DNA from 4 places in the Streptomyces panacea genome. Region 3 is predicted to be linked to each of the others. Evidence: riboswitches for the same ligand, from Rfam matches in the RefSeq annotation. Region 3 holds a riboswitch; each other region holds the start of a gene.
What was found. Region 3 has a riboswitch for cyclic di-AMP ahead of P3L51_RS06200 (M23 family metallopeptidase). Riboswitches for the same ligand answer to the same signal wherever they lie in the genome.

Region 1 (3,756 bases), on a different contig from region 3:
ACGCGCTGCGGCCCGCGTACACCGCCGCGTCGTCGAGGATCTCCTCGATGCGCAGCAGCTGGTTGTACTTGGCGACGCGCTCGGAGCGGGCCGGGGCGCCGGTCTTGATCTGGCCGCAGTTGGTGGCGACGGCCAGGTCGGCGATCGTGACGTCCTCGGTCTCACCGGAACGGTGCGACATCATGCACTTGAAGCCGCTGCGCTGCGCCAGCTCGACGGCGTCCAGGGTCTCGGTCAGCGAACCGATCTGGTTGACCTTGACGAGCAGGGCGTTGGCCGAGCCCTCCTCGATGCCACGGGCCAGGCGCTCGGGGTTGGTGACGAAGAGGTCGTCGCCGACGATCTGGACCTTGGAGCCCAGCTTGTCGGTGAGGACCTTCCAGCCGGCCCAGTCGTCCTCGAAGAGCGGGTCCTCGATGGAGACGAGCGGGTACGAGGCGACGAGCTCCTCGTAGTACTCGGTCATCTCGGCGGCCGAGCGCGACTTGCCCTCGAACTCGTAGGAGCCGTCCTTGTAGAACTCCGAGGCCGCCACGTCGAGCGCGAGCGCGATGTCCTTGCCCGGGGCGTAGCCGGCTTCCTTGATGGCCACGAGGATCAGGTCGAGCGCGGCGCGGTTGGACTCCAGGTTCGGCGCGAAGCCGCCCTCGTCGCCGAGGCCGGTGGAGAGCCCCTTCTCCTTCAGGACCTTCTTCAGCGTGTGGTAGACCTCGGCACCCCAGCGCAGGGCCTCGGAGAACGACTCGGCGCCGATCGGCGCGATCATGAACTCCTGGATGTCCACGTTGGAGTCGGCGTGCGACCCGCCGTTGAGGATGTTCATCATCGGAACGGGCAGCAGGTGCGCGTTCGGGCCGCCGAGGTAGCGGAAGAGCGGCAGGTCCGAGGCCTCGGACGCGGCGTGCGCCACGGCCAGGGAGACACCGAGGATGGCGTTGGCGCCGAGCGAGGACTTGTCGGGCGTGGCGTCCAGGTCGAACATCGCCTGGTCGATCAGGCGCTGCTCGGTGGCGTCGTAACCGACGAGCTCCGGGCCGATCTGCTCGATGACGGCGAGGACCGCCTTCTCGACACCCTTGCCCTGGTAGCGGTTCTGGTCACCGTCGCGGAGCTCAAGGGCCTCGAACGCACCGGTGGACGCACCGGAGGGGACAGCAGCACGGCCGGTGCTGCCGTCGTCGAGGCCGACCTCGACCTCGACCGTTGGGTTGCCTCGGGAGTCAAGGATTTCCCGGGCTACGACGACGTCGATGGACGGCACGAGCATCTCCTTCTGGGATGTGACGCGTGGAGTGCAGAGCCTCGTTGGCCTTGCGGCATGAGCCTAACCGGCTCCCGGTCGGCGGTCGGCAGATGCCCGCCCGCTGGGACGAAAAGAGTCCTGAATGCCCGTTCAGCCGCGAATGTCCTGGGGTCCGGCCCGGCCCGGTCCAGCCCTGTCCGGTCCGGTCCGGCCCGAAGGCGGTGGCGGCCGGGCGGGGCCGAGCCCCGGCACGGCGCGTCCGGGGGGAGTGAGGCGCGCCGTGCCGGGGCTCGGGCAGGGAAGGGTCAGCTCAGGTGGAGCTGCTGACCCGGGAAGATCTCGTCGGCGTTCTCGACGATGCCCTTGTTCAGATCGAAGAGCTTCTTCCAGCCACCTTCGACCTTCTTGGTGTCGGCGATCTTGGAGAGCGTGTCGCCGGCCTTGACCTTGTACTCGCCGTCGCCCTTCTTGACCGGGCCGCGCGTCTCACCGCGCGAGGCGGACTGCTCCTGCGCGGCGCGCGGGGCGGACTCCTGCTTCGGAGCGGCCTTCGGGGCGGCCTTGGGAGCGGCCTTGGGGGCCTGCTCCTGGGCCTGCTGGCCGGAGTCGTCGGAGCCGGCGTTGTTCGCGGCGTTGGACAGGCCGACGCCACAGCTCGGCCAGGCACCCTTGCCCTGGCCCGCCAGGACCTTCTCGGCGACCTGTATCTGCTGGGACTTCGAGGCCTGGTCGGCGCTGGACGCGAAGGCGCTGCCGCCGTACGCGGCCCAGGTGGAGGAGGAGAACTGGAGGCCGCCGTAGTAACCGTTGCCGGTGTTGATCGACCAGTTGCCGCCGGACTCGCACTGGGCGACGGCGTCCCACTCGGAGGTGGTGGCCGCGGAGGCGGAGGTGGCGCCGATCAGCGGGACCGCGACAGCGGCACCGGTGATGCCGGCGAGCGTGGCGTAACGGACGGCCTTGGACGGGCGGCGGTGCTTGGCCCTGCCGGACTTGCTGGAAAACAGCATGCGAGATCTCCTCACCGACGCCTACGAGGTGAGCTGTCGGGTTCGGGCCAAGTGAGTTGCCCGGCCGTGTGACCCGGGAACGCCTTCACGTCCCCCTGCACACGACTGCACCCCGAGCCGGCCGTACTGACCGGCACTTACCTTTGGGTCCCCCGCTCCTGCCTTCGGCGCTTGACGCGACGACTACTCCCCCCGACCGACGGCAGGATTCGGCGTGACGGTCGACGGTGCCCGCGGTGCGAGCGGTTCAGACCGTAAACACAGACATCCCGGATGTTCAAAGGAGGAACATCCGGGATGATTCGCCCATCCCGTCCCGGGGAAACCCCTGTTTACGCAGGTCGGGACGGAGGCGGGGCGACGTGCCGGTCAGACCGCATCAGTTGGGGCGAAGAGACCCTTGTCTCACTTGCCCAGATACGGACATAGACCGTTTAACTACCCCTACTTCGCGGCCAGATCGAGACTCTGGCCCGGCAGGATCAGGTCGGCGTCGGAGCCCACGACCTCGCGGTTCGCCTTGTAGAGCGCGGACCAGCCGCCCTCCACCTTCTGCTCGTCGGCGATGGCCCACAGGTTGTCGCCGGCGCGGACGGTGTACGAGCCGTCGGCGGCGGTGTCGCCGTCGCGTGCCGAACCGTCACTCCGCGAGGCATGACGACCGCCGTCGCGCGCTTCGTCCGACGTGCCCGCTTCGGCCGTTCCATCCGATTCGCCCGATCCGTCCGAGGCGTCGGCCGACGTGCCCGCCTCGGGTGCCGCCTCGCCGCGGTGCTTGCCCTGGCCGCCGCCGGCCTCGGTAGCGGCGTCCGTGCTCGACTCCGTGCCCGGCCCCCCAGTGCCGGGCTCCTGGGCCTCCGAGGCGGAGTCACGGCCGAACTGACCGGACGCGGGCGTCGACTCGGGAGCGGCGGGCAGGACGGCCGTCTCGCTCGGCTCGGGCTCCGCGGGCGCCTTGGACTTCTGGGCGGCGTCGGAGGAGTCACCGGAGGGCTCGCCGTCCGGAGCCGTACCGGCGTCCGCCGTGAGCCCGGTGACCAGCGCGCAGGTCGGCCACGCGGTCGGCCCCTGCGCGTCGAGGATCTTCTCGGCGACGGCTATCTGCTGGCTGCGGCTGGCCTGGTCGGCGGTGGGCGCGTACGCCGTACCGCCGAAGTCGGACCAGGTCTCCTGGGAGATCTGGAGCCCGCCATAGAACCCGTTGCCGAGGTCGGCGCTCCACATGCCGCCGCTCTCGCACTCGGCGACGCGGTCCCAGGTGGTGGCGTCGGCCGCGCTGGCGCCGGTCGCGCCGAGCAGCGGAATGGCGATCGCCGAGCCTGTCACCCCTGCCGCGACGACGAGGGCGGGGGCTTGACGGGGCCGACGGTGCCGGCCGTTCCCGGAGCGCATGCGGTTGCCTTCCGTGAGACTGCTGAAACGTGAATCCCGAACACGTGACTGCTGAGACGGTCGTGAACGTAGCCGTACTCCAAGGTCTGTCACAAGTCGATGCAGCGGAGA
Region 2 (3,756 bases), on a different contig from region 3:
GCGGGCGGCGTCCTGGAACGGATACCGGCCGGTGGGCGGTGGCCGGTGACTCAGTGACGCGGCAGCGGCAGCAGGTCCGGGCGTTTGGCGACCGTGTGGTCGCCCGAGGACTCGCCCCGGAGGCGGCGGCCGATCCAGGGGACCAGGTATTCACGCGCCCACTGCATGTCGTCGCGGCGCACCTCCAGCGCGCCGCGTGGCGGCAGCGGCGGCCACGGCTGGTCGGGGTCGGCGGGGACGTCGAGGCCGAGGACCTGGGCCGCGCGCAGGGCCACGCGGGTGTGGCCCTCCGGTGACAGGTGCAGCCGGTCGCCGCCCCAAGCGCGTCTGTCCTGGACCGACTTGAGCGACCACAGGTCCAGGACCGGGCAGTCGTAGCGGTCCGCGATGGAGCGGACGTGCGCGGTGAACGTGGCTATCTTGCCACGCAGATGGCGCAGCACGGGCACGCCTCGGGTGTCGAACCCGGTGGGGACCATGACGGTGCCGACGGCGCCGGTGAGGTCGGCGAGTGCCCGCTCGAAGCGTTCCGCGACATCGTCGGGGTCGCTGCCGGGCCGGATGATGTCGTTGCCGCCGGCGCAGAACGTCACCAGGTCCGGGGCGAGTTCCTTGGCGCGCGGGATCTGCTCGGCCACGATCTGGTCGAGCAGCCGTCCACGTACGGCGAGATTGGCGTACCGGAACGAACCGTGGTCGGGGTCGGCGACGGCCGCCCCGTCCGGTGTGCGATCGGCGAGCAGTACGGCGAGCCGGTCCGCCCAGCCGACATAGATTCCGCCCGGCCCGGGATCGCCGACGCCCTCGGTGAAGCTGTCACCGATGGCGGCGTACGACCCGAAGGTGCTTCTGAATTTCGCTCTCGAATCGTCAGCCACAGCTGAACATCATTCACTTGCGTATGTGACCTACGCGACCGTAAGGAGGTGTTGACGCCGGTGAGAAACGCCACCGGTCAAAATTCGTTCAAGCCGGAATACGGGAATGGTCGTCGGCCGGCGCACCGGGCGCCGGCCGACGACCATTCTCAGAGAGAAACGCCGTGCTCGCGCAGGTACGCCAGCGGGTCGACGTCGGAGCCGTAGCTCGGGCCGGTGCGGATCTCGAAGTGCAGGTGCGGCCCGGTGGAATTGCCGGTGGAACCGGAGAGGCCGATCTGGTCACCGCCGCCGACACTCTGGCCCGCCGAGACGGCGAGCGAGGAGAGGTGGGCGTACTGCGAGTACTGGCCGTCGTCGTGCTTGATGACGACCTCGTTGCCGTACGACCCGGCCCAGCCTGCCGAGACGACGGTGCCGGGGCCGACCGCCTTGACGGTGGTGCCCGACGAGGCCGCGAAGTCCACGCCGGTGTGGTAGCCGCTGGACCAGCTGCCGCCGGCCGCGCGGTAGGCGGTGGTGGTGACCGCGCCGTCGACGGGGGCGGTGTAGCCGGAGGCGTCGCTCTGCGCCGCGGGCTGGTTCGCCGTGGTGTCGGCCTTGGGGGCGGGCTCGGCCGGGGCGGGCTTCGCGGGCGCCGCCTTCTTCGGTGCGGCCTTCTTCGGCGCGGCCTCGGCCTTGCCCTCGGAGGACGCCTTGGCCTTGGCTCCGATGGTGAGCTTCAGACCCGGGTGGATGAGCGACGGGTTGTCACCGACGGCCTCGCGGTTGTCCTCGTACAGCTTCTCCCAGCCGCCGCTGACCTTCTGCGACTCGGCGATCTTGGCGAGGTAGTCGCCCGCCGTGACCGAGTACGTCTTCACGGTCTGGGCGGTCGCGGCCTGCCGCGCCGTCTGCGGAGCGGCGGCGGGAGCGGAGGCGACGGAAGCGGTGTGCGCGACCGACGGGGCGGCGGTCTGCTCGGCGGCATGGGCGCCCGTGGCACCGATGAGCGGAATTGCGATGGCGGCGCCACCCGTTCCGGCGGCGACGAATCCGCGCGTGATCGGGTTGGTCCTCGGACGACGGTGCTTACCCTTTGCGGGCATGGCGATTTCCTCTCCGGCGCCTACGAGGTGAGCTGTCGGGTTCGAGCTGGAGATGCCCGGCCGCGCCGTGACGCGACTTCACCCCAAGCCGTCCGGATGTCCGGGCCGGCGTACTACCTGGGTCCCCCGCTCCTGCCACACGTTGATGAGTGCTGGGTGGATGCGGATTCCGAACGGCGGCAGGATTCGGCGATCCGCTCGGATTGCGGTGACCGTAAGCCGGGTGGGCCGACCCGTACAAGCCGTTGTATTCCTTCAACAATCCGGCCTCGAATATCGGCCGCCGCGCGCGGTCACCCTGCGTGGATTACGGATCTTCGAATTCCGTGCGCCGTCCCAATTCCCCTTCCTCGGCGCGGCCACACACCGTCACGGATATGATCCTGCTCACCAGCCGAGGCCGATCACCGCCCATCTCCGCCGCGACCGGGGCACGTTATGCGTAATCACTCAATACGGACAGAAGCCCTCTTCTTGAAGCGATTTCAGCGGGAACCGATGTCGTAAAGTCGGAGCGCGACAGCGTCGGCGACGAGCGCCGGCCGCAGACGCGGAGGAGCTCACGTGACGCACGAGGTGCCGCAGCAGGTCCCGCCGGCCGAGCCCGACCTGGCCGGTGTCCGCAACTTCCGCGACGTGGGCGGTCTGCCGACCGCCGACGGGCGGCGCGTACGGCACGGACGGCTCTTCCGCAGCGGCCACCTCGCGCACGCCACCGCCGAGGACACGGTGTTCCTGACGTCGCTGGGGCTGCACACGGTCTTCGACTTCCGCAACGCGGCCGACCAGAAGCTCGACGGCCTGGACGTCGAGCTGCCGGGCGTACGGAACGTGAACATCCCGCTGACCGACCCGGCCGACGGGACCGAGTTCTGGAAGATGGTCCGTGACGGCGATCTCGACCAGCTGCGGTCGATCCTGGCCGACGGCAAGGGCGTGGCCCGGATGTCCGCTTCGTACCGTTCGATCATTCTGGACCGCACCGCCGAACACCGGCACGTGCTGCACGCCCTGGCCGAGGAGAGCCTGCCCGCGCTGATGCACTGCGCGGCGGGCAAGGACAGGGCCGGTCTCTCCATCGCGGTGTCGCTGCTCGCCGTGGGCGTGGAGCGGGAGGCGATCGAGGCCGACTATCTGAAGTCGAACGATCCCCACCGCAGATACCGGGTACGGCGCAGCGACCCGTCGCCCGGCGGGACTTCGCCGGAGGTGCTGGAGCTGCTCGCGCCGCTGTTCGACGCGCGCGCCGTGTATCTCGAAACGGCGTTCACGACGATGGAGGAGACGTGGGGCAGCGTGGACCGCTATCTCACGGACGGCCTGGGGCTGACGGACGAGACGCGCGAGCGACTGCGGACGCGTCTCGTCGACGAGGGCTGAGGGCTGCTTTTCGGGGGGGGCGCCGGGCCTACTTGGCGCCCGCCTCGAAGAGCAGCCAGAGGAAGCCGGCCACGGCGTGGCCGGCGACGAGGTAGACGAAGAGCCGGATGGCGAGGCCGCGCGGGAAGTTGCTCTCCTCGTCCATGACGGACTTGGCGGGCGCCTCGGGCAACGGCTCCCGGAGCTGCTCCGGGGTGTTCTCTGGCACGGTGACGGCCTCTCTGGTCTGGTCCGGCCCGGCCGGTCTGATCCGGCCCGGCCGGTCCGGTCGAAGGTGACGACGGGTCAGCGGCGGTGGGCCCCGCCCGGCAGGCACAGCTCGGCGATCGGGCTGGTCAGCAGGGTGTGTACGAACAGCAGCTCGGTGCCGGCGGGACCGGCCGCCGCGATGCGGTGCGGGGTCATCGAGT
Region 3 (3,756 bases):
GCAGCCGCCGCGCGACGGCTCGCTGCCCGAGACCATCGGCGGGCAGCTCCGTGAGGAGATCCACGAGGACGTCCCGGCGCGCGCGCTGATGGCCGCCTACCGGCTGCCGCAGGACGGCACCCGCGAGGCCGACGCCGCCGACCTGGCGCTCACCGTCCTCGGCGGCGGCGAGTCCTCGCGTCTGCACAACCGCCTGGTGCGCCGCGACCGTACGGCCGTCGCCGCCGGATTCGGGCTGCTGCGTCTCGCCGGCGCGCCCTCGCTGGGCTGGCTGGACGTGAAGACGTCCGGCGGCGTCGAGGTCCCGCAGATCGAGGCCGCGGTCGACGAGGAGCTGGCCCGGTTCGCGGCCGAGGGCCCCACGGCCGAGGAAATGGAACGCGCCCAGGCCCAGTTGGAGCGCGAGTGGCTCGACCGGCTCGGTACGGTCGCGGGCCGCGCGGACGAACTGTGCCGGTACGCGGTGCTGTTCGGCGACCCGCAGCTGGCCCTGACCGCCGTCCAGCGGGTGCTGGACGTCACGGCCGACGAGGTGCGCGCGGTGGCCGAGGCCCGGCTGCGCCCGGACAACAGGGCGGTGCTGGTCTACGAGCCGACGACCGCCGACGACGAGGACGCCGCTTCCGACGAGATCACCGACGAGACCCTCGACCAGCACGAAAAGGCGGACCAGTGACCGACGCTGCCGTGACCATGGAGTTCCACCCGCAGCCGACGGCCGGAGAGGCCAGGCCCTGGGCGTTCCCCGCACCTGAGCGCGGCGCGCTGCCCAACGGCCTGACGGTGCTGCGCTGCCACCGCCCCGGCCAGCAGGTGGTGGCCGTCGAGATCTCCCTCGCCGCCCCGCTGGAGGCGGAGCCCGAGGGCCTGGACGGTATCGCCACGATCATGGCCCGCGCGCTGTCCGAGGGCACCGACAAGCACACCGCCGAGGAGTTCGCCGCCGAGCTGGAGCGCTGCGGCGCCACGCTCGACGCGCACGCCGACCACCCCGGCGTCCGGGTCTCCCTGGAGGTCCCGGTCTCCCGGCTGCCCAAGGCGCTCGGCCTGCTCGCCGACGCCCTGCGCGCGCCGCTGTTCTCCGAGAGCGAGGTCGGCCGGCTCGTCACGAACAGGCTGGACGAGATCCCGCACGAGCAGGCCAACCCGGCCCGCCGCGCGGCCAAGCAGCTCTCCAAGGAGCTGTTCCCGGCCACCTCGCGCATGTCGCGTCCGCGCCTGGGCACCGAGGAGACCGTCGGACGCATCGACGCGAAGGGCGTCCGCGCCTTCTACGACGCGCATGTCCGCCCCGCCACCGCCACCGCGGTGATCGTCGGCGACCTCACCGACGTCGATGTCGACGCGCTGCTCGCCGAGACCCTCGGCGACTGGACGGGCGACACCTCGGAGCCGCGCCCCGTGCCGCCGGTGACCGCCGACGACACCGGCCGGGTGGTGATCGTGGACCGGCCCGGAGCCGTCCAGACCCAGCTCCTGATCGGCCGCGTCGGTCCCGACCGGCACGACCGTGTCTGGCCGGCCCAGGTGCTCGGCACGTACTGCCTGGGCGGCACGCTCACCTCCCGGCTCGACCGGGTGCTGCGCGAGGAGAAGGGCTACACCTACGGCGTGCGGTCCTTCGCGCAGGTGCTGCGCTCCGACCCGCAGGGCACGGGCGCCTCCATGCTCGCCATCAGCGGCTCCGTGGACACCGAGTCGACCGGGCCCGCGCTGGACGACCTGTGGAAGGTCCTGCGTACGCTCGCGGCCGAAGGACTGACGGACGCCGAGCGTGAGACGGCCGTACAGAATCTGGTCGGGGTCGCGCCGCTGAAGTACGAGACGGCCGCGTCCGTCGCGGACACGCTCGCCGACCAGGTCGAGCAGCACCTCCCGGACGACTTCCAGGCGCAGCTGTACGCGCGCCTGGCCGAGACCGGCACGGTCGAGGCGACGGCCGCCGTCGTCAGCGCCTTCCCGGGCGACCGGCTCGTCACGGTGCTCGTCGGGGACGCCTCGGTGATCCGGGAGCCGATCGAGGCCCTGGGTATCGGCGAGGTGAAGGTCGTCACCGGCTGAGGCCGACGACGCCCCACGCGGCGACCGCGCGAAACGGATAAAGGGAACCCCGGTGACGAACCTGTCGCCGGGGTTCCCCGCTATGTCCGCATTCAGGAGGACGTTGCCTGAATGCCCTGTGGCGTGCGCTACAAAATGGCCTGTCCGTTTGGTGATTGAAAGATGACCCCTTTAGCGTCGGTCCGGCTGTCCGCCAGAGCCCGCCGCATCCGCGGCACCGGACAGCCATCGCCGAGTCCCCGTCAGGCGCGAGCCTGGGGAGCCGGGGACCCATTCACGTCCCTGGGGTGAATCGGGGGCCTTCGCGCAATCCGCGGAGGAGCCCGTAGGAGACCTTCCTGCTCCGAACCCGTCAGCTAACCCGGTAGGCGAGAAGGAAGGAAAGGACCAGCCACTTCATGGCGTTCACCCGTGCCCCCGGGAAGCACCGTGCCCCGAGCCGAATGACGCGCAGAAGCGCGAACATCGCCGGAGTCGCGACTCTCACAGCGGCCGGTGTCATCGGCACCCTCGCCTCCCCGGCGCTCGCCGCCGACGTGGAGGCGGCCGTCGCCCAGGACGCCGTCCCGGTCACCCCGGTCCGCGCCATCGTCATCGACACCTCGCTCGCCGCGAAGATCGACGCCCAGGCCGACGCGCAGCACCTGGCCGTCCGGAAGGCCGCGGAGGCGAAGGCGGAGGCCAAAGCCGCGGCCCGCGCCAAGGCCGAGGCGAAGCGCAAGGCGGCGGCCCGCGCCAAGGAGATCCGCGAGGAGAAGGAGCGCGCGACACGGGCCGCGGAGCGCGAGCGCCTCAACTCCTACCGACTCCCCGTCACCGGCTCACCGGTCACCACCGGCTATCGGACCGGCGGCGCGCTCTGGTCCTCCGGCAGCCACTCCGGCGTCGACTTCCGCGCGGCGTCCGGCACTTCGGTCGTGGCCGTCGGCGCGGGCACCGTCGTCGAGGCCGGCTGGGGCGGCGCGTACGGCAACAACGTCGTCATCCGCATGAACGACGGCACGTACACCCAGTACGGACACCTCTCCTCGATCGGCGTCTCCGTCGGCCAGAGCGTCACGCCGGGCGCGCGGATCGCGCTCTCGGGCTCGACCGGCAACTCGACCGGCCCACACCTGCACTTCGAGGCACGGACGAGCGCGGAGTACGGCTCCGACATCGACCCGGTCGCGTACCTGCGCGCGCACGGCGTCGGCGTCTGACGGCACGGACATCCACCTACGACGAAGGCCCCGGCGTCCCGCGCCGGGGCCTTCGTCGTACAGGTGCGGCTCAGACGGTCTCGGGAAGCTCGTCCAGTCCCTCGGCGACCAGCTTCGCCAGCCGGTCCAGCGCGGCGTCGGCGTCGTCCGCGTCGGAGAACAGGACGATCTCGTCGCCGCCCTGCGCGCCCAGTCCCAGCACGGCGAGCATCGACGCCGCGTTGACCGGGCTGCCGTCGGCCTTGGCGATCGTCACCGGAACGCCGGAGGCCGTGGCGGCGCGGACGAAGATGGAGGCGGGACGGGCGTGCAGGCCCTCGGCCCAGCCGACGTTGACGCGGCGCTCAGCCATGGTGTTGCCCTTCAAAGTCACAGTTGTTGTCTAGACCAGTGTCTCATGTGCCCCGTAACGGACCGGTGAGGCACCCCCAGACTGCCCCGGCCGGACAACCGCCGCTACCCGTGTGCGCGCCGTAGGCTCTCCCCATGACGC
Region 4 (3,756 bases), on a different contig from region 3:
GCCGCCCCAGTTACGGAGGTTCCAGCCCGCTGCCGGGCCGGAACGTGGCCGCGGCGGCGGACGACGTGGCCCGGATCGCCGACGCTCTCGGCGTGGGGTCGTTCGCGGTGATGGGGGCGTCCGGTGGTGGGCCGCACGCGCTGGCGTGCGCCGCGCTGCTGCCGGACCGGGTGACGGGTGTGGCCTGCCTGGCGGGCATCGCGCCGTACACGCGGGACTTCGACTGGTACGAGGGGATGACCTCGCCCGGGGGCCTGCGGGCCGCCGCCGACGGGCGCGAGGCGCGCGAACTGTACGCGGCGACGGACGAGTTCGACCCGTCGAGCTTCACCTCCGCCGACTTCGCGGCGCTGGCGGGCACGTGGACGTCGCTGGGGGCCGACGCGGGGAAGGCGGGTCAGGCCGGGGCGGACGGGCTGATCGACGACGATGTCGCCTTCGCCACCGCGTGGGGCTTCGACCTTGCGGAGGTGGCCGCGCCCGTACTGCTCGTGCAGGGCAGCCTCGACCGGGTCGTACCACCCGCGCACGCCGAGTGGATGCTCGCCGCTCTCCCCCGCGCGGAGCTGTGGGTGCGGCCCGAGGACGGGCATGTCTCGGTGCTCGACGTGTGCCCGTCGGCGATGGACTGGCTGGTGGCGCGGGGCGAGATCCTTACCCAGGGGCTGTCCTGAGCTCCGCGGTTCCGGTCCGGGGCGCCTCACGCCGCTCGCCGGCCGGGCCGCGTGTGCGGCCCGGCCGGCGAGGGAGGGACAGACGCGGCCCGAGAGTCGCGCGAGGTGGTGATACCGCCTCTTAGTAGGGGCCGTTGACGTTGTCGATCGAGCCGTAGCGGTCGGCCGCGTAGTTGCACGCCGCGGTGATGTTGGCGACCGGGTCGTAGCTGTCGGTCGACGTGCCGGGCACGTGGTACGCCTCGAACGTCGGGTCGATGACCTGGAGCAGGCCCTTCGACGGTATGCCGGCCGCGGCGTTGGAGTCCCAGTTGTTGATGGCCTGGGGGTTGCCCGCGGACTCGCGCATGATGTTGCGGTGGATGCCGTCGTACGAGCCGGGGATGCCGTTCTGCGCCATGACGTCCAGCGCCTCCCGGATCCAGCCGTCGAGGTCGTTGGTGTAGGACTTCGCGGCGGCCTGGACGGCTTCGGCGGGCTTGGCCGAGGCTTCCTTGGCCGAGGCGGTCGGGGCGGCGGCTGCCTTGGGCTTTCCGGCGAGCTTCAGCTTCAGGCCGGGGCGGATGAGCGACGGGTTGTCGCCGACGGTGTCGCGGTTGGTCTTGTACAGCGCCTTCCAGCCACCGCTCACGGAACGGGCGTCCGCGATCTTGGCCAGCGACTCGCCCTTCACGACGGTGTGGGTCACCTTCTGGGCGGCGGTGACGGCCGACGGGGCCGCCGCGACGTGCTGCGGGGCGGGCGCGGCGCCGGCCGTGGTGGCGGTCACCAGGGGCAGGGCGAGTGCGGCGCCGCCCGTGCCGACGGCGATGAGCCGGTGGGCGAGCGGGATGGTGCGGGAACGGCGGTGCTTACCCTGTGCGGGCATGACGAGGTCCTCTCCGTCGCCTGCGAGGTGAGCTGTCGGGTTCGGGCGGGAGATGCCCGGCCGCGCTGTGGGCGCGGCTTCACCCCGAGCCGGTCCGGTGTTCCGGATCGGCGACTTACCTGGGTCCCCCGCTCCTGCCGTACGTGAATGGTTGGATGCGGTTTCCGGACGGCGGCAGGATTCGGCGTTCCGTCCGGAATGACGAGAACGTAAGCGAGAACGTCCGGGCGAAACAAGTCCTGAATTCACGGCACCATGCCATTCACGGGTCCGGTGGAGATCAATCCGAATTCCTGCCCGGCGATTCAGGTCTCAACTTTCTTTTCCAGTGCGGGAAGTGGCCAGTCGGGCGGAACGCGTGACCCGCCGCCCCTGTGACACACATCACGGGCATTCAACGCAACCACGCATACACAACACCATCCAGAAAGGGACAAGTTAGGCGCGAAATACCCATAACGACCCACCCCGCAAAGCGGACAAATGATTACTTTATGTGGATCGCGGCGAAGTGGAGGCGAGGTGCCCACCCCTGGGCGAATTCACTGTCGACAGCCCGCCAACACCCTTTGTCCACGCGCGCATTCGACCCGGCCCCCCGTCACGTGAATGCGGCGCCGCCCTCCGGCGAAGGTTTCCGCGGAGGGTTCGGGGGCGGAGGGTTCGGGAGGGGACCGGGCGCCGCTGTGCCCGATACCCGCGAAGCGGTTCCCTCGGGCACGTGACGTCATGGAGTGACTACGCCGACGACTCGGCGCCTTCCACCGCTCCCCTCGCGGAGCGGTACGGAAGGCGCCGAGCGGGCTCGCGACCTAGGGATATGTACCTAAAAGCCCATATTTGTGAACCAGGGGTCGGGGGCCGGGGCCTAGTTGACGGCCTGCTTGGTGCCGGGGCCGCCGGTGATCACGAAGCTCGATCCCGGCTCGACGAGGACGTCACCCTCGGCCGAGCCGGTGATGGTCACGTTGGTCAGCGCCGCGCTGCCGCGGGCGCCGCCCATCGCCAGGACGCCGGAGCCGTTGTTGGACTTGTGAATCGTCACGTTGCCGATCTCCACGTCCGGTACGTTGCCGCCGCCGTTCTTGAACTGAATGCCGTCATAGGTGGAGTCCGAGATCTCGGTGTCCCTGATCTTGACTCCGGTGATGTCCCGGCTCGCCGGGAAGATCGTGATCGCGCCGAACTCCTGGTCCTCGTTCCAGAAGGCGCCGCCGGTGCGGTGGAGCGCGTTTCCGGTGAGCAGGGTCTCGCCGGAGAAAGGCAGGGGGTCGTGGTCGGTCGCCAGCATGATGCCGGGATAGTTGGCGGTGTCGGCGATCAGGTTGTTCTGCACCTTGTTGCCGTAACCGCCGTATATCGCGACGCCGTTCGCCCGCCAGGGCAGCTGAATGGTGTTGTTGGTGAACGAGTTGTCGTGCGCGATGTCCACCGCCGGGTCCTTGACGTACCGGTTGGCCCAGATGGCGAGCGAATCGTCACCCGTGGTGCGGAAGGACGAATTGTCGACCTGCGAATCGCGCGTGCCATTGGTGAAGTTGATGCCGTCGGCGTATGTGTTGCGAATCCGCATTCCGCTGAATTGGAGGCCGTCGGCGGGGCCCCAGAGCGCCTGGATGTTGTCGTAGTCGCGGCCGACCCAGGCACCTACGTTGGCGTGCTCGATCCAGACGTTGGAGATCTTGGTGTTCTTGCCGAAGCGGCCATTGAGGCCCACTCCGCCCTCAGCGCCCCCGCCGCCGCGGATCCGGCCGGAGCCGAAGATCGCGATGTCGGAGATCTGGGTGTTGTCGTCGATGTCGAAGCCGAAGTTGCCCTCGTGCGGGTGGTTGATCCCGCCCGCGTTCTGCGGCTCGGTGAGCGTGTAGAGCTGCGAGTGCCACATACCCGCGCCGCGGATCGAGACGTCACTGATCCCGATCTGGTTGTACTGCCCCTGGTTCAGCGGGTCGTCGGTCAGGATCTTCCGCTCCTGGCGCCACTGGCCCGCCGGGATCCATACGCAGTCGATGTCGCCGTTCTGGTCGGCGGTCACCGCGTCCTGGATGGCCTTGGTGTCGTCGTTCCCGTCGTCGGGGACGGCCCCGTACTCGGTGATCGAGGCGCACTCGGCCGGCTTGGGCGCCGGGGGCGCCACCTGCTCCAGGTCGACCAGGTCGACGATGTAGAACGGGGCGGTGTCCTCCGCGTCGCGCTGGAGCTTGAACTTCGTGC

Region 1: it holds a riboswitch for cyclic di-AMP, as region 3 does, so the genes downstream of both, P3L51_RS06565 (transglycosylase family protein) here and P3L51_RS06200 (M23 family metallopeptidase) in region 3, are expected to answer to the same signal.
Region 2: it holds a riboswitch for cyclic di-AMP, as region 3 does, so the genes downstream of both, P3L51_RS01700 (LysM peptidoglycan-binding domain-containing M23 family metallopeptidase) here and P3L51_RS06200 (M23 family metallopeptidase) in region 3, are expected to answer to the same signal.
Region 4: it holds a riboswitch for cyclic di-AMP, as region 3 does, so the genes downstream of both, P3L51_RS27275 (LysM peptidoglycan-binding domain-containing protein) here and P3L51_RS06200 (M23 family metallopeptidase) in region 3, are expected to answer to the same signal.

The regions. Positions count from the first base shown of each region.
Region 1 covers NZ_JARJHW010000016.1:40,862-44,617, reverse strand. The annotation lists gene eno (phosphopyruvate hydratase) at 1-1,267, opposite strand, end outside; gene P3L51_RS06565 (transglycosylase family protein) at 1,549-2,253, opposite strand; cyclic di-AMP (ydaO/yuaA leader) riboswitch at 2,257-2,433, opposite strand; gene P3L51_RS06560 (transglycosylase family protein) at 2,698-3,645, opposite strand.
Region 2 covers NZ_JARJHW010000003.1:55,192-58,947, forward strand. The annotation lists gene P3L51_RS01690 (STM4011 family radical SAM protein) at 1-57, shown strand, start outside; gene P3L51_RS01695 (SGNH/GDSL hydrolase family protein) at 51-878, opposite strand; gene P3L51_RS01700 (LysM peptidoglycan-binding domain-containing M23 family metallopeptidase) at 1,028-1,966, opposite strand; cyclic di-AMP (ydaO/yuaA leader) riboswitch at 1,969-2,135, opposite strand; gene P3L51_RS01705 (tyrosine-protein phosphatase) at 2,543-3,346, shown strand; gene P3L51_RS01710 (DUF6126 family protein) at 3,375-3,554, opposite strand; gene P3L51_RS01715 (helix-turn-helix domain-containing protein) at 3,632-3,756, opposite strand, start outside.
Region 3 covers NZ_JARJHW010000015.1:13,928-17,683, reverse strand. The annotation lists gene P3L51_RS06210 (M16 family metallopeptidase) at 1-676, shown strand, start outside; gene P3L51_RS06205 (M16 family metallopeptidase) at 694-2,061, shown strand; cyclic di-AMP (ydaO/yuaA leader) riboswitch at 2,281-2,446, shown strand; gene P3L51_RS06200 (M23 family metallopeptidase) at 2,460-3,263, shown strand; gene P3L51_RS06195 (HPr family phosphocarrier protein) at 3,334-3,615, opposite strand; gene P3L51_RS06190 (bifunctional acetate--CoA ligase family protein/GNAT family N-acetyltransferase) at 3,750-3,756, shown strand, end outside.
Region 4 covers NZ_JARJHW010000149.1:140-3,895, forward strand. The annotation lists partial or broken gene P3L51_RS27270 (alpha/beta fold hydrolase) at 1-674, shown strand, start outside; gene P3L51_RS27275 (LysM peptidoglycan-binding domain-containing protein) at 796-1,542, opposite strand; cyclic di-AMP (ydaO/yuaA leader) riboswitch at 1,547-1,713, opposite strand; gene P3L51_RS27280 (right-handed parallel beta-helix repeat-containing protein) at 2,411-3,756, opposite strand, start outside.